Regions from separate parts of the Streptomyces sp. CC0208 genome, predicted to be linked through region 1. Evidence: predicted binding sites of a transcription regulator. Region 1 holds the regulator's gene; the other holds the start of a gene.

What was found. Region 1 encodes HrcA, which represses chaperone genes, less so after heat shock. Its sites were predicted from a motif close to TTNGCACTCNGNNNNNCNGAGTGCNAA; they were not measured.
Region 2: the regulator HrcA is predicted to act here: its motif matches at 2,135-2,161, upstream of groES (co-chaperone GroES).

What each region holds. Positions count from the first base shown of each region.
Region 1 is NZ_CP031969.1:5,975,623-5,983,059, forward strand. It holds gene hemW (radical SAM family heme chaperone HemW) at 1-706, shown strand, start outside; gene D1369_RS27415 (DUF3097 domain-containing protein) at 789-1,595, opposite strand; gene D1369_RS27420 (MBL fold metallo-hydrolase) at 1,630-2,358, opposite strand; gene hrcA (heat-inducible transcriptional repressor HrcA) at 2,509-3,525, shown strand; gene dnaJ (molecular chaperone DnaJ) at 3,526-4,665, shown strand; gene D1369_RS27435 (nitronate monooxygenase) at 4,719-5,795, shown strand; gene D1369_RS27440 (16S rRNA (uracil(1498)-N(3))-methyltransferase) at 5,792-6,553, shown strand; gene D1369_RS27445 (VOC family protein) at 6,571-6,963, shown strand; gene D1369_RS27450 (hypothetical protein) at 7,075-7,437, shown strand, end outside.
Region 2 is NZ_CP031969.1:3,519,313-3,526,749, reverse strand. It holds gene D1369_RS15850 (methyltransferase domain-containing protein) at 1-238, opposite strand, end outside; gene D1369_RS15845 (polysaccharide deacetylase family protein) at 330-1,265, shown strand; gene D1369_RS15840 (polysaccharide deacetylase family protein) at 1,262-2,047, shown strand; gene groES (co-chaperone GroES) at 2,306-2,614, shown strand; gene groL (chaperonin GroEL) at 2,726-4,351, shown strand; gene D1369_RS15825 (ester cyclase) at 4,433-5,122, opposite strand; gene D1369_RS15820 (SDR family oxidoreductase) at 5,187-5,960, opposite strand; gene D1369_RS15815 (MOSC domain-containing protein) at 6,011-6,679, opposite strand; gene D1369_RS15810 (LysR family transcriptional regulator) at 6,760-7,437, shown strand, end outside.

The DNA of each region.
Region 1 (7,437 bases):
GCCCGAGGCGTGCGTGGCGGAGGCCCGCGCGGCGGGGTTCGCGCACGTCAACCTCGACCTGATCTACGGAACTCCCGGCGAGTCCGACGACGACTGGCGGGCGTCCCTGGAGGCGGCGATCGGGGCCGGACCGGATCACGTGTCGGCGTACGCGCTGATCGTCGAGGAGGGCACGCAGCTGGCTCGTCGTATCCGTCGGGGCGAGGTCCCGATGACCGACGACGACGAGCACGCGGACCGGTATCTGATCGCGGACTCGATGCTGGCGGAGGCCGGATTCGACTGGTACGAGGTGTCGAACTGGGCGACCTCGGAGGCTGCCCGGTGCCTGCACAACGAGCTGTACTGGCGAGGCGCGGACTGGTGGGGGGCCGGTCCCGGGGCGCACTCGCACGTGGGCGGGGTCCGGTGGTGGAACGTGAAGCATCCGGGGGCGTACGCGGCGGCGCTGGCCTCCGGCAGGTCTCCGGGCGCCGGGCGCGAGCTGCTGCCGGAGGAGGACCGGCGGGTCGAGCGGATCCTGCTGGAGCTGCGGCTGCGGGAGGGGGTGCCGCTGTCCCTGCTGCGCGAGGAGGGGCTGGCTGCTTCTCGGCGGGCGCTGGGGGAGGGGCTGCTCGAGGGCGGGCCTTATGAGGAGGGACGGGCTGTGCTGACGCTGCGGGGCCGGTTGCTGGCGGACGCGGTGGTCAGGGACTTGGTGGACTGAGGGCGGCTGGGACCTCCCCAGGGGCGCGGGGAACCGCGCGACCAGCCCCCACCGGCCCGCAGGCGTACGACCGCCCGCATACTCACGGCGCCGTCACGAAGTCGATCAGCTCCTCCACCCGCCCCAGCAGCTCCGGCTCCAGGTCCCGGTAGGACCCCACCCGCTTCAGGATCGCCTGCCACACCGCGCCCGTGTTCTCCGACGGCCAGCCCAGGGCCTTGCACACGCCGGTCTTCCAGTCCTGGCCGTGCGGTACCCGCGGCCACGCCTCGATCCCCAGGGACGACGGCTTCACCGCCTCCCAGATGTCGATGTACGGGTGGCCCACCACCAGCGCGTGCTCGCTGGTCACCGACGCGGCGATACGGGACTCCTTGCTGCCCGGCACCAGATGGTCCACCAGGACGCCGAGCCGGGCGTCCGGGCCCGGCGCGAATTCGGCCACGATCGACGGCAGGTCGTCCACGCCCTCCAGGTACTCCACGACCACGCCCTCGATGCGCAGGTCGTCACCCCAGACCTTCTCCACCAGTTCCGCGTCGTGACGGCCCTCGACGTAGATACGGCCGGCGCGGGCCACGCGTGCGCGCGCGCCGGGCACGGCCACCGATCCGGACGCGGTACGGGAGGGTCGTACGGGAGACGCGGCCGACGGTCTGACCAGGGTCACCACCCGGCCCTCCAGGAGGAAACCGCGCGGCTCCAGCGGGAACACCCGGTGCTTGCCGAAGCGGTCCTCCAGGGTCACCGTGCCCGCCTCGCAGCGGACCACCGCGCCGCAGAAGCCGGTGCCCGGCTCCTCGACCACCAGGCCGGGCTCGGCGGGCACCTCCGGCACCGGCTTGGGCTTCTTCCACGGAGGGGTCAGGTCGGCGGAGTACTGGCGCATTCGGATGACGATAGGAGAACCGGTCCGAGGATCACTACGACACGCCGAAGCGGGCCGCCAGCGCGTCCCGCTGCGCCCGCACGAACGCCGCGTCCACCACCGCTCCGTGACCGGGCACGTACTGCGCGTCCTCGCCGCCCAGGTCTAGGAGGCGGTCCAGCGCGGCCGGCCAGTGCTGCGGTACGGCGTCCGGGCCCGCCTGCGGTTCCCCCGACTCCTCGACCAGGTCGCCGCAGAAGACGACCTCCGGGCTGCCGGGCACCAGGACCACCAGGTCATGGGCCGTGTGGCCGGGACCGACGTTCGCCAGCAGGACCTGGCGGCCGCCGCCGAGGTCGAGCGTCCACTCGCCGGAGACGTGGTGCCGGGGGGAGACGAGGGCGTCCACAGCCTCGTCGGCCACCGCCGGGTCCAGTCCGTTGCGCACGGCGTCCGCCCGCAGCTCCGCACGTCCGAGCCGCCCCGCCAGCACCGTCTCCACGCCCACCGCGCCGAACACCTCCGCCCCCGCGAACGCCGCCGCTCCGAAGACATGGTCGAAATGGGGGTGGGTGAGCGCGAGATGGGTCACACGGTGGCCGGCCAGTTCTCCGGCCTGCGCGCGCAGCCGGGCGCCCTCCGCGAGGCCGGAGCCCGCGTCGACCAACAGGGCCGTGCCCTCGCCGATCACCAGGCCCGCCGTACAGTCCCAGCCGGGCAGCCGGCACCGCCCCACGCCGGTCGCGACCCGCTCCCACCCGAGCTCTTCCCAAGTCACCGTCATACGGCGACGCTAGCCGTACGACCGGTCACGCGGGGACCAGCCTTGCCCGAGGAGTACCCCACCGCCGTACACTGGCCCGGGGACGCTGGCACTCGGACGGACAGAGTGCCAGGCAAGGCGCCAAGGGAACGACTTCTGGAGGTGTGCGCGATGCTGAGTGAACGCAGGCTTCAGGTGTTGCGCGCCATCGTCCAGGACTACGTCGGCACCGAGGAGCCGGTCGGGTCGAAGGCCCTGACCGAGCGGCACAACCTCGGAGTCTCCCCGGCGACCGTCCGCAACGACATGGCGGTCCTGGAGGACGAGGGGTTCATCGCCCAGCCGCACACCAGTGCCGGGCGGATCCCGACCGACAAGGGCTACCGGCTGTTCGTCGACAAGCTGGCGGGCGTCAAGCCGATGACCGCGCCCGAGCGGCGCGCGATCCAGAACTTCCTCGACGGTGCCGTGGACCTCGACGACGTCGTGGCCCGGACCGTGCGGCTGCTCGCGCAGCTGACCCGGCAGGTCGCCGTCGTGCAGTACCCGTCCCTCACCCGCTCGACCGTGCGGCACGTGGAGCTGCTCTCGCTCGCCCCGGCGCGCGTGATGCTCGTGCTGATCACGGACACCGGCCGGGTCGAGCAGCGCATGGTCGACTGCCCGGCACCCTTCGGGGAGGCCTCGCTCGCCGATCTGCGGGCGCGGCTCAACAGCCGGATCGCCGGGCGGCGGTTCGCCGATGTGCCGCAGCTGGTCGAGGACCTGCCCGAAGGCTTCGACGTCGAGGACCGGGGTACGGTCTCGACAGTGCTCTCCACTCTCCTGGAGACGCTCGTCGAGGAGAACGAGGAGCGGCTGATGATCGGCGGCACCGCCAATCTCACCCGCTTCGGACATGACTTTCCCCTCACCATCCGGCCCGTCCTGGAGGCCCTGGAGGAGCAGGTCGTCCTCCTCAAACTCCTTGGTGAGGCCGGAGATTCGGGCATGACCGTACGTATTGGTCATGAGAACGCCTACGAGGGACTCAACTCCACTTCGGTGGTGTCGGTCGGTTACGGTTCGGGCGGCGAGGCAGTCGCCAAGCTCGGCGTGGTCGGACCGACCCGCATGGATTACCCGGGAACGATGGGAGCGGTACGCGCAGTGGCACGGTACGTCGGACAGATCCTGGCGGAGTCGTAAGTGGCCACGGACTACTACGCCGTTCTCGGCGTGCGCCGCGACGCGTCGCAGGATGAGATCAAGAAGGCGTTCCGTCGGCTCGCGCGCGAGCTGCACCCGGACGTCAACCCGGATCCGAAGACCCAGGAGCGGTTCAAGGAGATCAACGCCGCTTACGAGGTGTTGTCGGACCCGCAGAAGAAGCAGGTCTACGACCTCGGCGGCGACCCGCTCTCGCAGGCCGGCGGCGGTGGCGCGGGCGGCTTCGGGGCCGGTGGGTTCGGGAACTTCTCGGACATCATGGACGCGTTCTTCGGTACGGCTTCGCAGCGGGGGCCGCGCTCGCGCACCCGGCGCGGCCAGGACGCGATGATCCGCCTGGAGATCGAGCTCGACGAGGCGGCCTTCGGCACCACGAAGGACATCCAGGTCGACACGGCGATCGTCTGCACCACGTGCAGCGGCGAGGGGGCCGCCCCCGGCACCTCCGCCCAGACGTGCGACATGTGCCGCGGCCGCGGCGAGGTGTCGCAGGTGACGCGGTCCTTCCTGGGCCAGGTCATGACGTCCCGCCCGTGCCCGCAGTGCCAGGGCTTCGGCACCGTCGTCCCGACCCCGTGCCCGGAGTGCGCCGGCGACGGCCGGGTCCGCTCGCGCCGCACGCTCACCGTGAAGATCCCGGCCGGTGTGGACAACGGCACGCGGATCCAGCTCGCGGGCGAGGGCGAGGTCGGTCCCGGTGGCGGTCCCGCCGGTGACCTCTACGTCGAGATCCACGAGCTGCCGCACTCGCAGTTCCAGCGCCGGGGCGACGACCTGCACTGCACGGTCACCCTCCCGATGACGGCGGCCTCCCTCGGCACCAAGGTCCCGCTGGAGACCCTCGACGGCATGGAGGAGGTCGACATCCGCCCGGGCACCCAGTCCGGCCAGTCGATCCCGCTGCACAGCCGGGGCGTCACCCACCTGCGCGGCGGCGGCCGGGGCGATCTCATCGTCCACGTCGAGGTCCAGACCCCCACCAAGCTGGACCCCGAGCAGGAGCGCCTGCTGCGCGAGCTGGCGAAGCTGCGCGGCGAGGAACGGCCCACGGGGCAGTTCCAGCCCGGGCAGCAGGGGCTGTTCTCGCGGTTGAAGGACGCGTTCAACGGGCGTACGTGAGCGGTGCGAAGGTCGGATTCGGACTTGTTCGGAGGACGTGACAACATGCCGTCATGTCCTCCGCACTGACCGATCTCTTCCCTCATCCGATCGTGCAGGCCCCCATGGCGGGCGGCGTCTCCGTGCCGCGGCTCGCCGCCGCCGTGTCCGACGCGGGCGGGCTCGGATTCCTGGCCGCCGGGTACAAGACGGCCGACGGGATGTACCAGGAGATCAAGCAGCTGCGCGGGCTGACCGGGCGCCCCTTCGGGGTCAACCTCTTCATGCCGCAGCCCGAATATGCCGATCCCGCGGCCGTCGAGGTCTACGCCCACCAGCTGGCCGGCGAGGCCACCTGGTACGACACCGAGCTCGGCGACCGCGACAGCGGACGTGACGACGGCTACGACGCCAAGCTCGCCGTCCTCCTCGACAATCCCGTGCCGGTGGCCTCCTTCCACTTCGGCATCCCGAGCAGCGACGCCCTGGAGTCGCTGCGCCGCGCCGGCACCTTCACCCTCGTCACCGCGACCACCCCCGAAGAGGCCCTGGCGGTGCAGTACGCGGGCGCCGACGCGGTCATCGCGCAGGGCATCGAGGCGGGCGGTCACCAGGGCACCCACCGCGACCTCCCCGAGCAGGACGGCTCGGGTCTAGGGCTCCTCTCCCTGGTCGCGCAGATCCGTGAGACGGTCAGCCTCCCGATCGTCGCCGCCGGCGGCATCATGCGCGGCAGCCAGATCGCCGCCGTCCTCGCCGCCGGCGCGAGCGCGGCCCAGCTCGGCACGGCGTTCCTCGCCTCGCCCGAGTCCGGCGCCCACGACGTGCACAAGCAGGCGCTGACCAACCCCCTCTACGTCCGTACCGAGTTGACCCGCGCGTTCTCGGGCCGGCCGGCCCGTGGCCTGGTCAACCGCTTCCTGCGCGAGCACGGGCCGTACGCCCCCGCCGCCTACCCCGAGGTCCACCACCTGACCGCCCCGCTGCGGAAGGCCGCCGCCAAGGCCGGTGACGCCCAGGGCATGGCGCTGTGGGCGGGGCAGGGACACCGGTTGGCACGCGAGCTGCCCGCGGGGCAGCTCGTGGAGATACTCGCGGCCGAACTCGACGCCGCCAGGACAGCGTTGTCAGCCAAGGGGGACCCGCGATGACCGCACCCGTGTTCGTCGTCGAGCACTTCGTCGAGCAGACCGAGCCGGGGACCGGCGGACGCTACGTCCTCGACGGCCCCGAAGGCCGCCACGCCGTCTCCGTGAAGCGGCTCCAGCCCGGCGAGGACGTCATCCTCACCGACGGCGCCGGGCACTGGGCCGACTGCGTGGTACTCGGCACCGAGGGCAAGGACCGGCTGATCGTCCAGCTGGACTCGGTGAACGAGGCACCTGACGTACAGCCCCGCATCACCGTCGTCCAGGCCCTCCCCAAGGGCGACCGCGGTGAACTCGCCGTCGAGACGATGACCGAGGTCGGCGTCGACGCCATCGTGCCCTGGCAGGCCGCCCGCTGCATCACCCAGTGGAAGGGCGAGCGGGGTCTGAAGGCGCTCGGCAAGTGGCGGGCCACCGCCCGCGAGGCCGGCAAGCAGTCCCGCCGGATCCGCTTCCCGGATATCGCGGACGCGGCAACCACCAAGCAGGTTGCCGCACTTCTCGCCAAAGCCGACTTCGCCGCCGTGCTCCACTCCGACTTCGAACGCGGCAGCGCGCCGCTCGCCACCGCCGAACTCCCCGACGAGGGCGAGATCGTGCTGGTCGTGGGCCCCGAAGGAGGCGTCGCCAAGGACGAGTTGGCGCTCTTCGAGGAGGCCGGCGCGCGTGCCTACGTCCTCGGGTCCACCGTGCTGCGTACGTCGACCGCCGGAACCGCGGCGACCGCCCTGCTCCTCGGCCGCACCGGCCGCTGGTCCTGACCCCTGGAAGGAAAGCTGTGGAACTCGCCCAAGTACGCCTGCTCGTCACCGACTTCGCCGCCTGCTACCGCTTCTACGCCGACGTCCTCGGCCTGAAGCCCCAGTCGGGGGCCAAGGACGGGCCGTACGAGAAGTTCAGCCCCGCCACCGGCTCCGCGGGCATCGCCCTCCAGGACCGGTCGATGATGGCGCAGGTCCTCGGCGAACTGGGCGGCACGGTCACCGGCCACCGCTCCCTGGTCGTGCTGCGCGTCGACGACCTGGACACCTACTGCGAGCAGATCGTGTCCCGCGGAGCCACTCTGCTGCACGGCCCGTCCCCCATGACGGACCGCATGCGCGTCGCCCACCTCAAGGACCCGGAGGGGAACCTGGTGGAGCTTCAGCAGTGGCTGATGCTGCGCGGTTGACGGTACTTCTCGACGCGGCGGTCATGTCAACGCCGGGTCACTCACAACCGGCGCGCTCAATGACCGTATGCGCCCTACCGCCGGACGGCACGCGGTGGCAGGCTGCCCTTCATGGTGGCGTTGAGACGGAACCGGCGTCGGCCGCGCGGGGTGCGAGTGGCGGGTGCGGTCGGGGGTGTCGTGCTGGCCGTGGGCGGGGTCGCCGCGTGTGATCCGACCGGCGCGGTCAGCTCCGCGACCGTCTCCTACACCACCGACCAGCTGGTCACCAAGGAGCTGAACCAGCAGAAGGCCGACGTGAGTTGGCTGACCTGCACGGCCTCGTACGACAACGGCGACCGGACGCCGAGCGCGACCGTGAACACCGTCGCCACCGTGAACTGCGAGGGCAAGACGCGGGACGGCAAGGACATCACCGTCAAGGGCAAGGTGACCCGGACCGTCAGCGGCGCGTGTGTGCGCGGGAACCTCACC
Region 2 (7,437 bases), 2.5 Mb from region 1:
GCGTCGACTGCTCGACCCCGTTCGGCGTGAAGAACATCCGCTCCGCGTCCTCGGCCCCGAACTTCGCCACCGCCCGCTGCCGCAGCCGGGCCTGCCCGAGCGCCGCGGAGACCAGTTCGGCGGGGTGTTCGCGGCGCAGCCGGGTGGCGACGGCGAGTTCGTCGGCGGGGGCGGTGCCGCGCACGTCGTCGAGGAGGGCACGGCCCTCGGGGGTGAGGAGGGGGGCGAGGTCGTTCACCGGGTCATTGTGGGCCAGTCGGTGGACGGTCCGCTTCCGAGCGGCGGTGTCGGCCCCGGTGCGAGGCCGTGACCTGCGAGGATCCGGCGCCATGGGAACAGTAGGACAAAACGATGAAAATGGTGCGTTGAGGGTGTCGATCCGCGGCGGACTCGTCCTCCTGGCCGTGGCCGCCCTGCTCTCCGGCTGCGCCCGCCCGGCCGGGACCGACGTGCGACCGCGACACCCCCTCAAGGCACCTCCGGCCCTGGCCGCCGACCTCCAGGCCGACAAGACCCTCATCCGGGCCGCCAGGCTCCGCGCCGAGCAGAGACGGATCGCCGCCGCCAGGCGCTGGGGGCTGAAGCAGGTCCCACTGACGGCCCCGCCCGCGCCCGTGACCAAGCCCCGCATCACCACCCGTCACGGTTTCGAGGTCGAAGGCCACGAGGAGGAGGGCCTGCCACCGGTCTTCACCACGATCCCCACCGAGCAGAAGATCGTCTTCCTCACCATCGACGACGGCGCCGAGAAGGATCCCGCGTTCCTGCGGATGATGAGCGAGCTGAAGATCCCCTACACCGCCTTCCTCAGCGACTACCTGGTCAAGGACGACTACGGCTACTTCGCGAAGATGCGGGACGCGGGGATCGTGCTGAACAACCACACCCTCCACCACCCCTACCTGCCCGCGCTGTCGTACGCCCGCCAGAAGCGCGAGATCTGCGGGATGCAGGACGTCATCGAGAAGCACTACGGCGAGCGGCCCGCCCTCTTCCGCCCGCCCTACGGCAACTACAACGAGGACACCCTGCGCGCGGCCAGGTCCTGCGGCATCAGGTACGCGCCGATCTGGAACGAAGAGGTCTACGTCGACCACTGGGAGTACCGCGAGTGGGACCAGCGGATCCACCCCGGCGACATCGTGCTCAGCCACTTCCGGGGCCGAAAGGACTGGAAGGGCACGATGACCGACATGGTCCGCCGCTTCCTGGACAAGGTCACGGCCGAGGGGTACGCCGTCGCACGACTCGAGGACTACCTGTGAGACCGCGGACCCTCGTCGCCGCGGGGCTGGCGGCCGTACTCCTCACCGGCTGCGCCCAGTCCGTCGACCCCATCGAACGGCTGGGGAAGAAGGCGGTCCAGCGGGTGGGCTCGTACGGGCCGGCGAGGACGGACGGACGGCCGTACCGCCACTGGGGCCTGCCGGCCCCGCTGCCGGCGCCGCCGCGGATGCCGGCCCGCACGGCGGCGCGCCGGGGCGGCCTGCCGCCGGTCGTGCGGCGCGTCGACACCTCCGACAAGGTCGTCTTCCTCACCTACGACGACGGCGCCGAGAAGGACCCGCGGTTCGTCGAGCTGGTCCGTGAACTGCGGCTGCCGGTCAGCATGTTCCTCACGGACAGGGTCGTCGGCCCCGGGTACGGTCACTTCGCGCGCCTCCGGTCGGTCGGCGCGAGCATCCAGAACCACACCCTCGACCACCCCGCCCTGCGCGGCCTGCCGTACACCGGCCAGCGCGCCGAGATCTGCGGCCAGCAGGAGAAGGTGCGGTCCCGCTTCGGCATCCGGCCACGGCTGTTCCGGCCGCCCTACGGCACGTACGACCGCACGACCCTGCGTGCGGCGGCCGACTGCGGGCTCTCGGCGGTGGTGCTGTGGAGCGTGCCCCCGGAGGGGGAGGTGCGGGGGCTGAGGGCGGGCGACATCGTGTCGGTGACCTCGGGGGAGGCGACGGGACCGACCCTGACGGAGAGGACGACGGCGGTACTGCGGGAGGTGGAGCGGCGGGGGCTGACGGTGGGGCGCCTGGAGGACTACCTGTAGGCGACCCAGCCTGTCCGGGGGCGGCAGCCCCCAGGACGGTCACCCCCGCCCACCCGCACCCGAAATCCGCCCGGCCCGCGCGGCGAATTAGCAGTCCGCTTGACCGAGTGCTAATCACGGTCATAGTCTCGGCTCTGGCACTCCCCCCTGGAGAGTGCCAACACAGCGACGGGCAGGTCCGGCACCCGCGACGACGGATCCACCTGGTCGCCACCTCAGACAGTCAACCCCGTGATCTCCGAAGGGGGAGGTCGGATCGTGACGACCACCAGCTCCAAGGTTGCCATCAAGCCGCTCGAGGACCGCATTGTGGTCCAGCCGCTCGACGCCGAGCAGACCACCGCCTCTGGCCTGGTCATCCCGGACACTGCCAAGGAGAAGCCCCAGGAGGGCGTCGTCCTTGCCGTGGGCCCGGGCCGCTTCGAGGACGGTAACCGTCTTCCGCTCGACGTCTCCGTCGGCGACATCGTGCTGTACAGCAAGTACGGCGGCACCGAGGTGAAGTACAACGGCGAGGAGTACCTCGTCCTCTCGGCCCGCGACGTGCTCGCGATCATCGAGAAGTAATTCACCCCAGCATTTCTCTGAGCTGCGCCCCTGGCCCCCCGACCACTGACAAGCCGGGCGCCCGGGGCGCAGTCTCTTTTCACCTAGATTTCCGAGAGGGCTCACGCTCCCATGGCGAAGATCCTGAAGTTCGACGAGGACGCCCGTCGCGCCCTCGAGCGCGGCGTCAACAAGCTTGCCGACACGGTCAAGGTGACGATCGGCCCCAAGGGCCGCAACGTCGTCATCGACAAGAAGTTCGGCGCTCCCACCATCACCAACGACGGCGTCACGATCGCCCGCGAGGTCGAGATCGAGGACCCGTACGAGAACCTCGGTGCCCAGCTGGTGAAGGAGGTGGCGACCAAGACCAACGACATCGCGGGTGACGGCACCACCACCGCCACCGTGCTCGCCCAGGCGCTCGTGCGCGAGGGCCTGAAGAACGTCGCCGCTGGTGCCTCCCCGGCGCTGCTGAAGAAGGGCATCGACGCGGCCGTGGCCGCGGTCTCCGAGGAACTCCTCGCGACCGCCCGCCCGATCGACGAGAAGTCCGACATCGCCGCCGTCGCCGGTCTGTCCGCCCAGGACAGCCAGGTAGGCGAGCTCATCGCCGAGGCGATGGACAAGGTCGGCAAGGACGGTGTCATCACCGTCGAGGAGTCCAACACCTTCGGTCTGGAGCTGGACTTCACCGAGGGCATGGCCTTCGACAAGGGCTACCTGTCGCCGTACATGGTCTCCGACCAGGAGCGTATGGAGGCCGTCCTCGACGACCCGTACATCCTGATCAACCAGGGCAAGATCTCCTCCATCCAGGACCTGCTGCCGCTGCTCGAGAAGGTCATCCAGTCGGGTGCCTCCAAGCCGCTGCTGATCATCGCCGAGGACGTCGAGGGCGAGGCCCTGTCGACCCTGGTCGTGAACAAGATCCGCGGCACCTTCAACGCGGTCGCGGTCAAGGCCCCCGGCTTCGGTGACCGCCGCAAGGCGATGCTCCAGGACCTGGCGACCCTCACCGGCGCCGAGGTCATCTCCGAGGAGGTCGGCCTCAAGCTCGACCAGGTCGGCCTGGAGGTGCTGGGCACCGCCCGCCGCGTCACGGTCACCAAGGACGACACCACGGTCGTCGACGGCGCCGGCGACTCCGCCGCCGTCGCGGGCCGCGTCGCCCAGATCAAGGCCGAGATCGAGAACACCGACTCCGACTGGGACCGCGAGAAGCTCCAGGAGCGCCTCGCGAAGCTGGCCGGCGGCGTGTGCGTGATCAAGGTCGGCGCCGCCACCGAGGTGGAGCTGAAGGAGAAGAAGCACCGTCTGGAGGACGCCATCTCCGCGACCCGCGCCGCGGTCGAGGAGGGCATCGTCTCCGGTGGTGGCTCCGCCCTGGTCCACGCCGCCAAGGTGCTCGAGGGCGGCCTCGGCAAGACCGGCGACGAGGCCACCGGTGTCGCCGTCGTCCGCAAGGCCGTCGTCGAGCCGCTGCGCTGGATCGCCGAGAACGCCGGCCTGGAGGGCTACGTCATCACCTCCAAGGTCGCCGAGCTCGACAAGGGCCAGGGCTTCAACGCCGCGACCGGCGAGTACGGCGACCTGGTCAAGGCCGGCGTCATCGACCCGGTCAAGGTCACCCGCTCCGCCCTGGAGAACGCCGCCTCCATCGCCTCCCTCCTGCTCACGACCGAGACCCTGGTCGTCGAGAAGAAGGAAGAGGAGGAGCCGGCCGCCGGTGGTCACAGCCACGGCCACTCCCACTGAGCCCAGCGCTCACAGGTCGCAAGGAGGCCCCCGTTCCCTTTGAGGGAACGGGGGCTTTCCCCTTCGCGGGTCCGAGGGGCTCTACTTCCCGAGTACCCCCAGTTGTTCCATCAGCCCCGCACGGTCGTACTGCCACCAGCCCTCGCAGATCAGCCCGTCCCGGAACCGGTGCCAGGTGGTGCCGGTCATGGTGACGTTCTGCCCGCTCGCCGGGATGCCCACGAACTCGCCGGTGTGCTTGCCGGCCCAGGTCCAGCGGGTGCACACCCGGTCGCCCTGGGCGATCTGGTCGTCCACCCGGAAGGTGAAGTCGAAGGCCTGCCGCCACCCCTCGTACTCCTCACGCGCCGCCGCGAGCCCCAGATCCCCGGGATTGGCCGGATCGTGGTCGAGGTAGTCGTCGGCGAACCGCGCGAACAGCTCAGCCGTCCCGGCCCGCCCGGCCCGCTCGAAGAACTCCCGTGACGTGGCCGGGTTGAGCTGCTCGTCCCGCACCACGTCCAGATCCGTGAAGGTCGGCATCTCGTCGCACAGCGCGACCATCCCCTGGAAGATCCGTTCGGTCTCCGGCAGCCCCGAATTCCGCATCGCCTCCTCGTACGACGGGAACTCCACGATCTCGACGAAGTGCGACGTGTCGGACCGGTCCTTGCCGACCACCGCGTGCGTCGCGGTCCGCTTCCCCTTGGTCTGCTCGACCCACGTGTCCATCAGCCGGTTCATCTCGTCGAAACGGCTGGTCCTGCAGTCGATGAGCTGTACGAACGTCATACGCGACCACCTCCGGCCCCCCTGGGTCCGGTTCGAACAGCACCATTGTCCGCCTTTTCGGGCCCTACTGCGGCCCGTACTTCCGCCCCGTCCTCGACGTGACCCCGCCCAGCAACCCCCGGGGCGCCACCTTCACCAACGCCATGAGGGCCTTGTAACGCGGGTCCGGGATCGACAGCGTCCTGCCGTGGGCCAGGTCGCTGAGGGCCGCGGCGACCAGCTTGTCCGCGTCGAGCCACATCCAGCCGGGGATGTTGTCCGTGCCCATCCCGGCCCGCTGGTGGAACTCGGTCCGCACGAACCCCGGGCACAGGGCCATCAGCCGGACCCCGCTGCCCGCCAGATCCTTCGCCGCGCCCTGCGTGAACTGCACGACCCACGCCTTCGAGGCGCCGTACGTCCCACGCGGCACGAACGCGGCCACCGAGGCGACGTTCACGACACCCCCGCGCCCCCGCTCCCGCATCGCCTCCGACGCCGCCGACGTCAGGCGCAGCACCGCCTCGCAGTGCACCTTGAGCATCTTCAGCTCGTCGGCCATGGAGACGTCGAGATAGCGGCCCTTGTTGCCGAAGCCGGCGTTGTTGACGAGGAGGTCGACGGGGGACCTGCGGTCGGACAGGCGGGCGGCGACCGCCTCGATGCCGGGGTCCGTGGCGAGGTCGGCGGTGAGGACCTCGGCCTCGATGCCATGGCGGTCGTGGAGTTCGGTCGCCTGGTCCTGGAGCCGCTTGGTGTCGCGGGCCACCAGCACCAGGTTGTGCCCGTCAGCCGCCAGCCGTCGTGCGAACGCGGCACCGATGCCCGCGGTCGATCCCGTAATCAATGCCGTTGTCATGGCGCAAGGTTAATGACCGGGACCGACAGCGTCCGCCTGCCGAGGGCCCGTCAGGCGCCGTGCTTCTCCACGTACTCCAGCGCCCACTTCCGCAGCTCCGGATGGAGCGCCTCGCCCGCCGCCAACAGCCTTGGCTGGAGCGGCCGTTCGGTGGTCATCGCCCGGAACGCCAGAGCGACCGTCACGTCGTGGTCCGGCCGGTGCACGATCTGGACCGGGTCCCCGGTACGGATCTCGCCCGGCTGGATCACCCGCAGATAGGCGCCCGGCGCGCCCTTCTGCGTGAACCGCTTCACCCAGCGCGGCTCGCCCATGTGGCCCTGGAAGGTGCCGCACGGGATCCGCGCGCTGGTGATCTCCAGCACCACCTCGGACCCGATCCGCCAGCGCTCGCCGATGCGCGCGCCGGAGACGTCGATGCCCTCGGTCGTGAGGTTCTCGCCGAACGCGCCGTTGGCCAGTGAGCGGCCCAGCTCGCCCTCCCACGCGTCCAGGTCCTCGCGCGCCATCGCGTACACGGCCTGGTCGTCACCGCCGTGGTGCTGCCTCTTGCACACCGCGTCCCCGGCGAGCGCGCTGCCGCCGATGCCCTTGGGGCCGGGAGCGGCCACCCGCACCGGCCCGTCGACCGGCCGCTTGTCGATGCCGGTGACGCCCTCCGGATTGTCCGTGTACGGAACGGCCTTCTCGCGGCCCACATTCACCGACAGCAGCTTCATAGCGGCACGGTAGGGGACAGGAACCCAAAGGTGCCATGCATTATTCGCCGCAATGTCAAAGTACGGCTTATCCTCGAAAGGTGATCGAGGCCCGACATCTCCGTGTCCTGCGCGCCGTCGCCGCCACCGGCTCCTTCTCCGCCGCGGGCCGCGAACTGGGCTGCACCCAGCCCGCCGTCAGCCAGCAGATGAAGGCTCTGGAGACGTCGGTGGGCACGCCGCTGCTCATCCGCACCGGACGCGAGATGCGGCTGACCGAGGCGGGCCAGGCCCTGGTGCGGCACGCCGCCGGCATCCTGGCGGGCCTCACGGCGGCGGAGGAGGAGGTCGCCGCCATCGCCGGGCTGCGGGCCGGGCGGGTCCGGCTCGTCTCCTTCCCCAGCGGCAGCTCCACCCTCGTGCCCACCGCCCTCGCCGCGCTGCGCGCCGCCCACCCCGGCACCCGGGTCTTCCTGGAGGAGGCCGAACCCCCGCAGTCCGTCGGCCTGCTGAGGGAGGGCGACTGCGACATCGCGCTCGCCTTCCGCTACGAGGGGGCCGCCGGCGGCGACGAGTGGGACGACCTCGTCGTACGGCCGCTGCTGACCGACCGGCTCGTCGCCCTCGTACCGGAGCGGCACCGGCTCGCGCGCGCGGGGTCCGTGGCCATCGGGGAGCTCGCGGGGGAGTCGTGGATCGCCGGATGCCCGCGCTGCCGCGGCCAGTTGGTGGAGGTGTGCGAGAGCGCCGGCTTCACGCCCCGCATCGACTTCGCGACC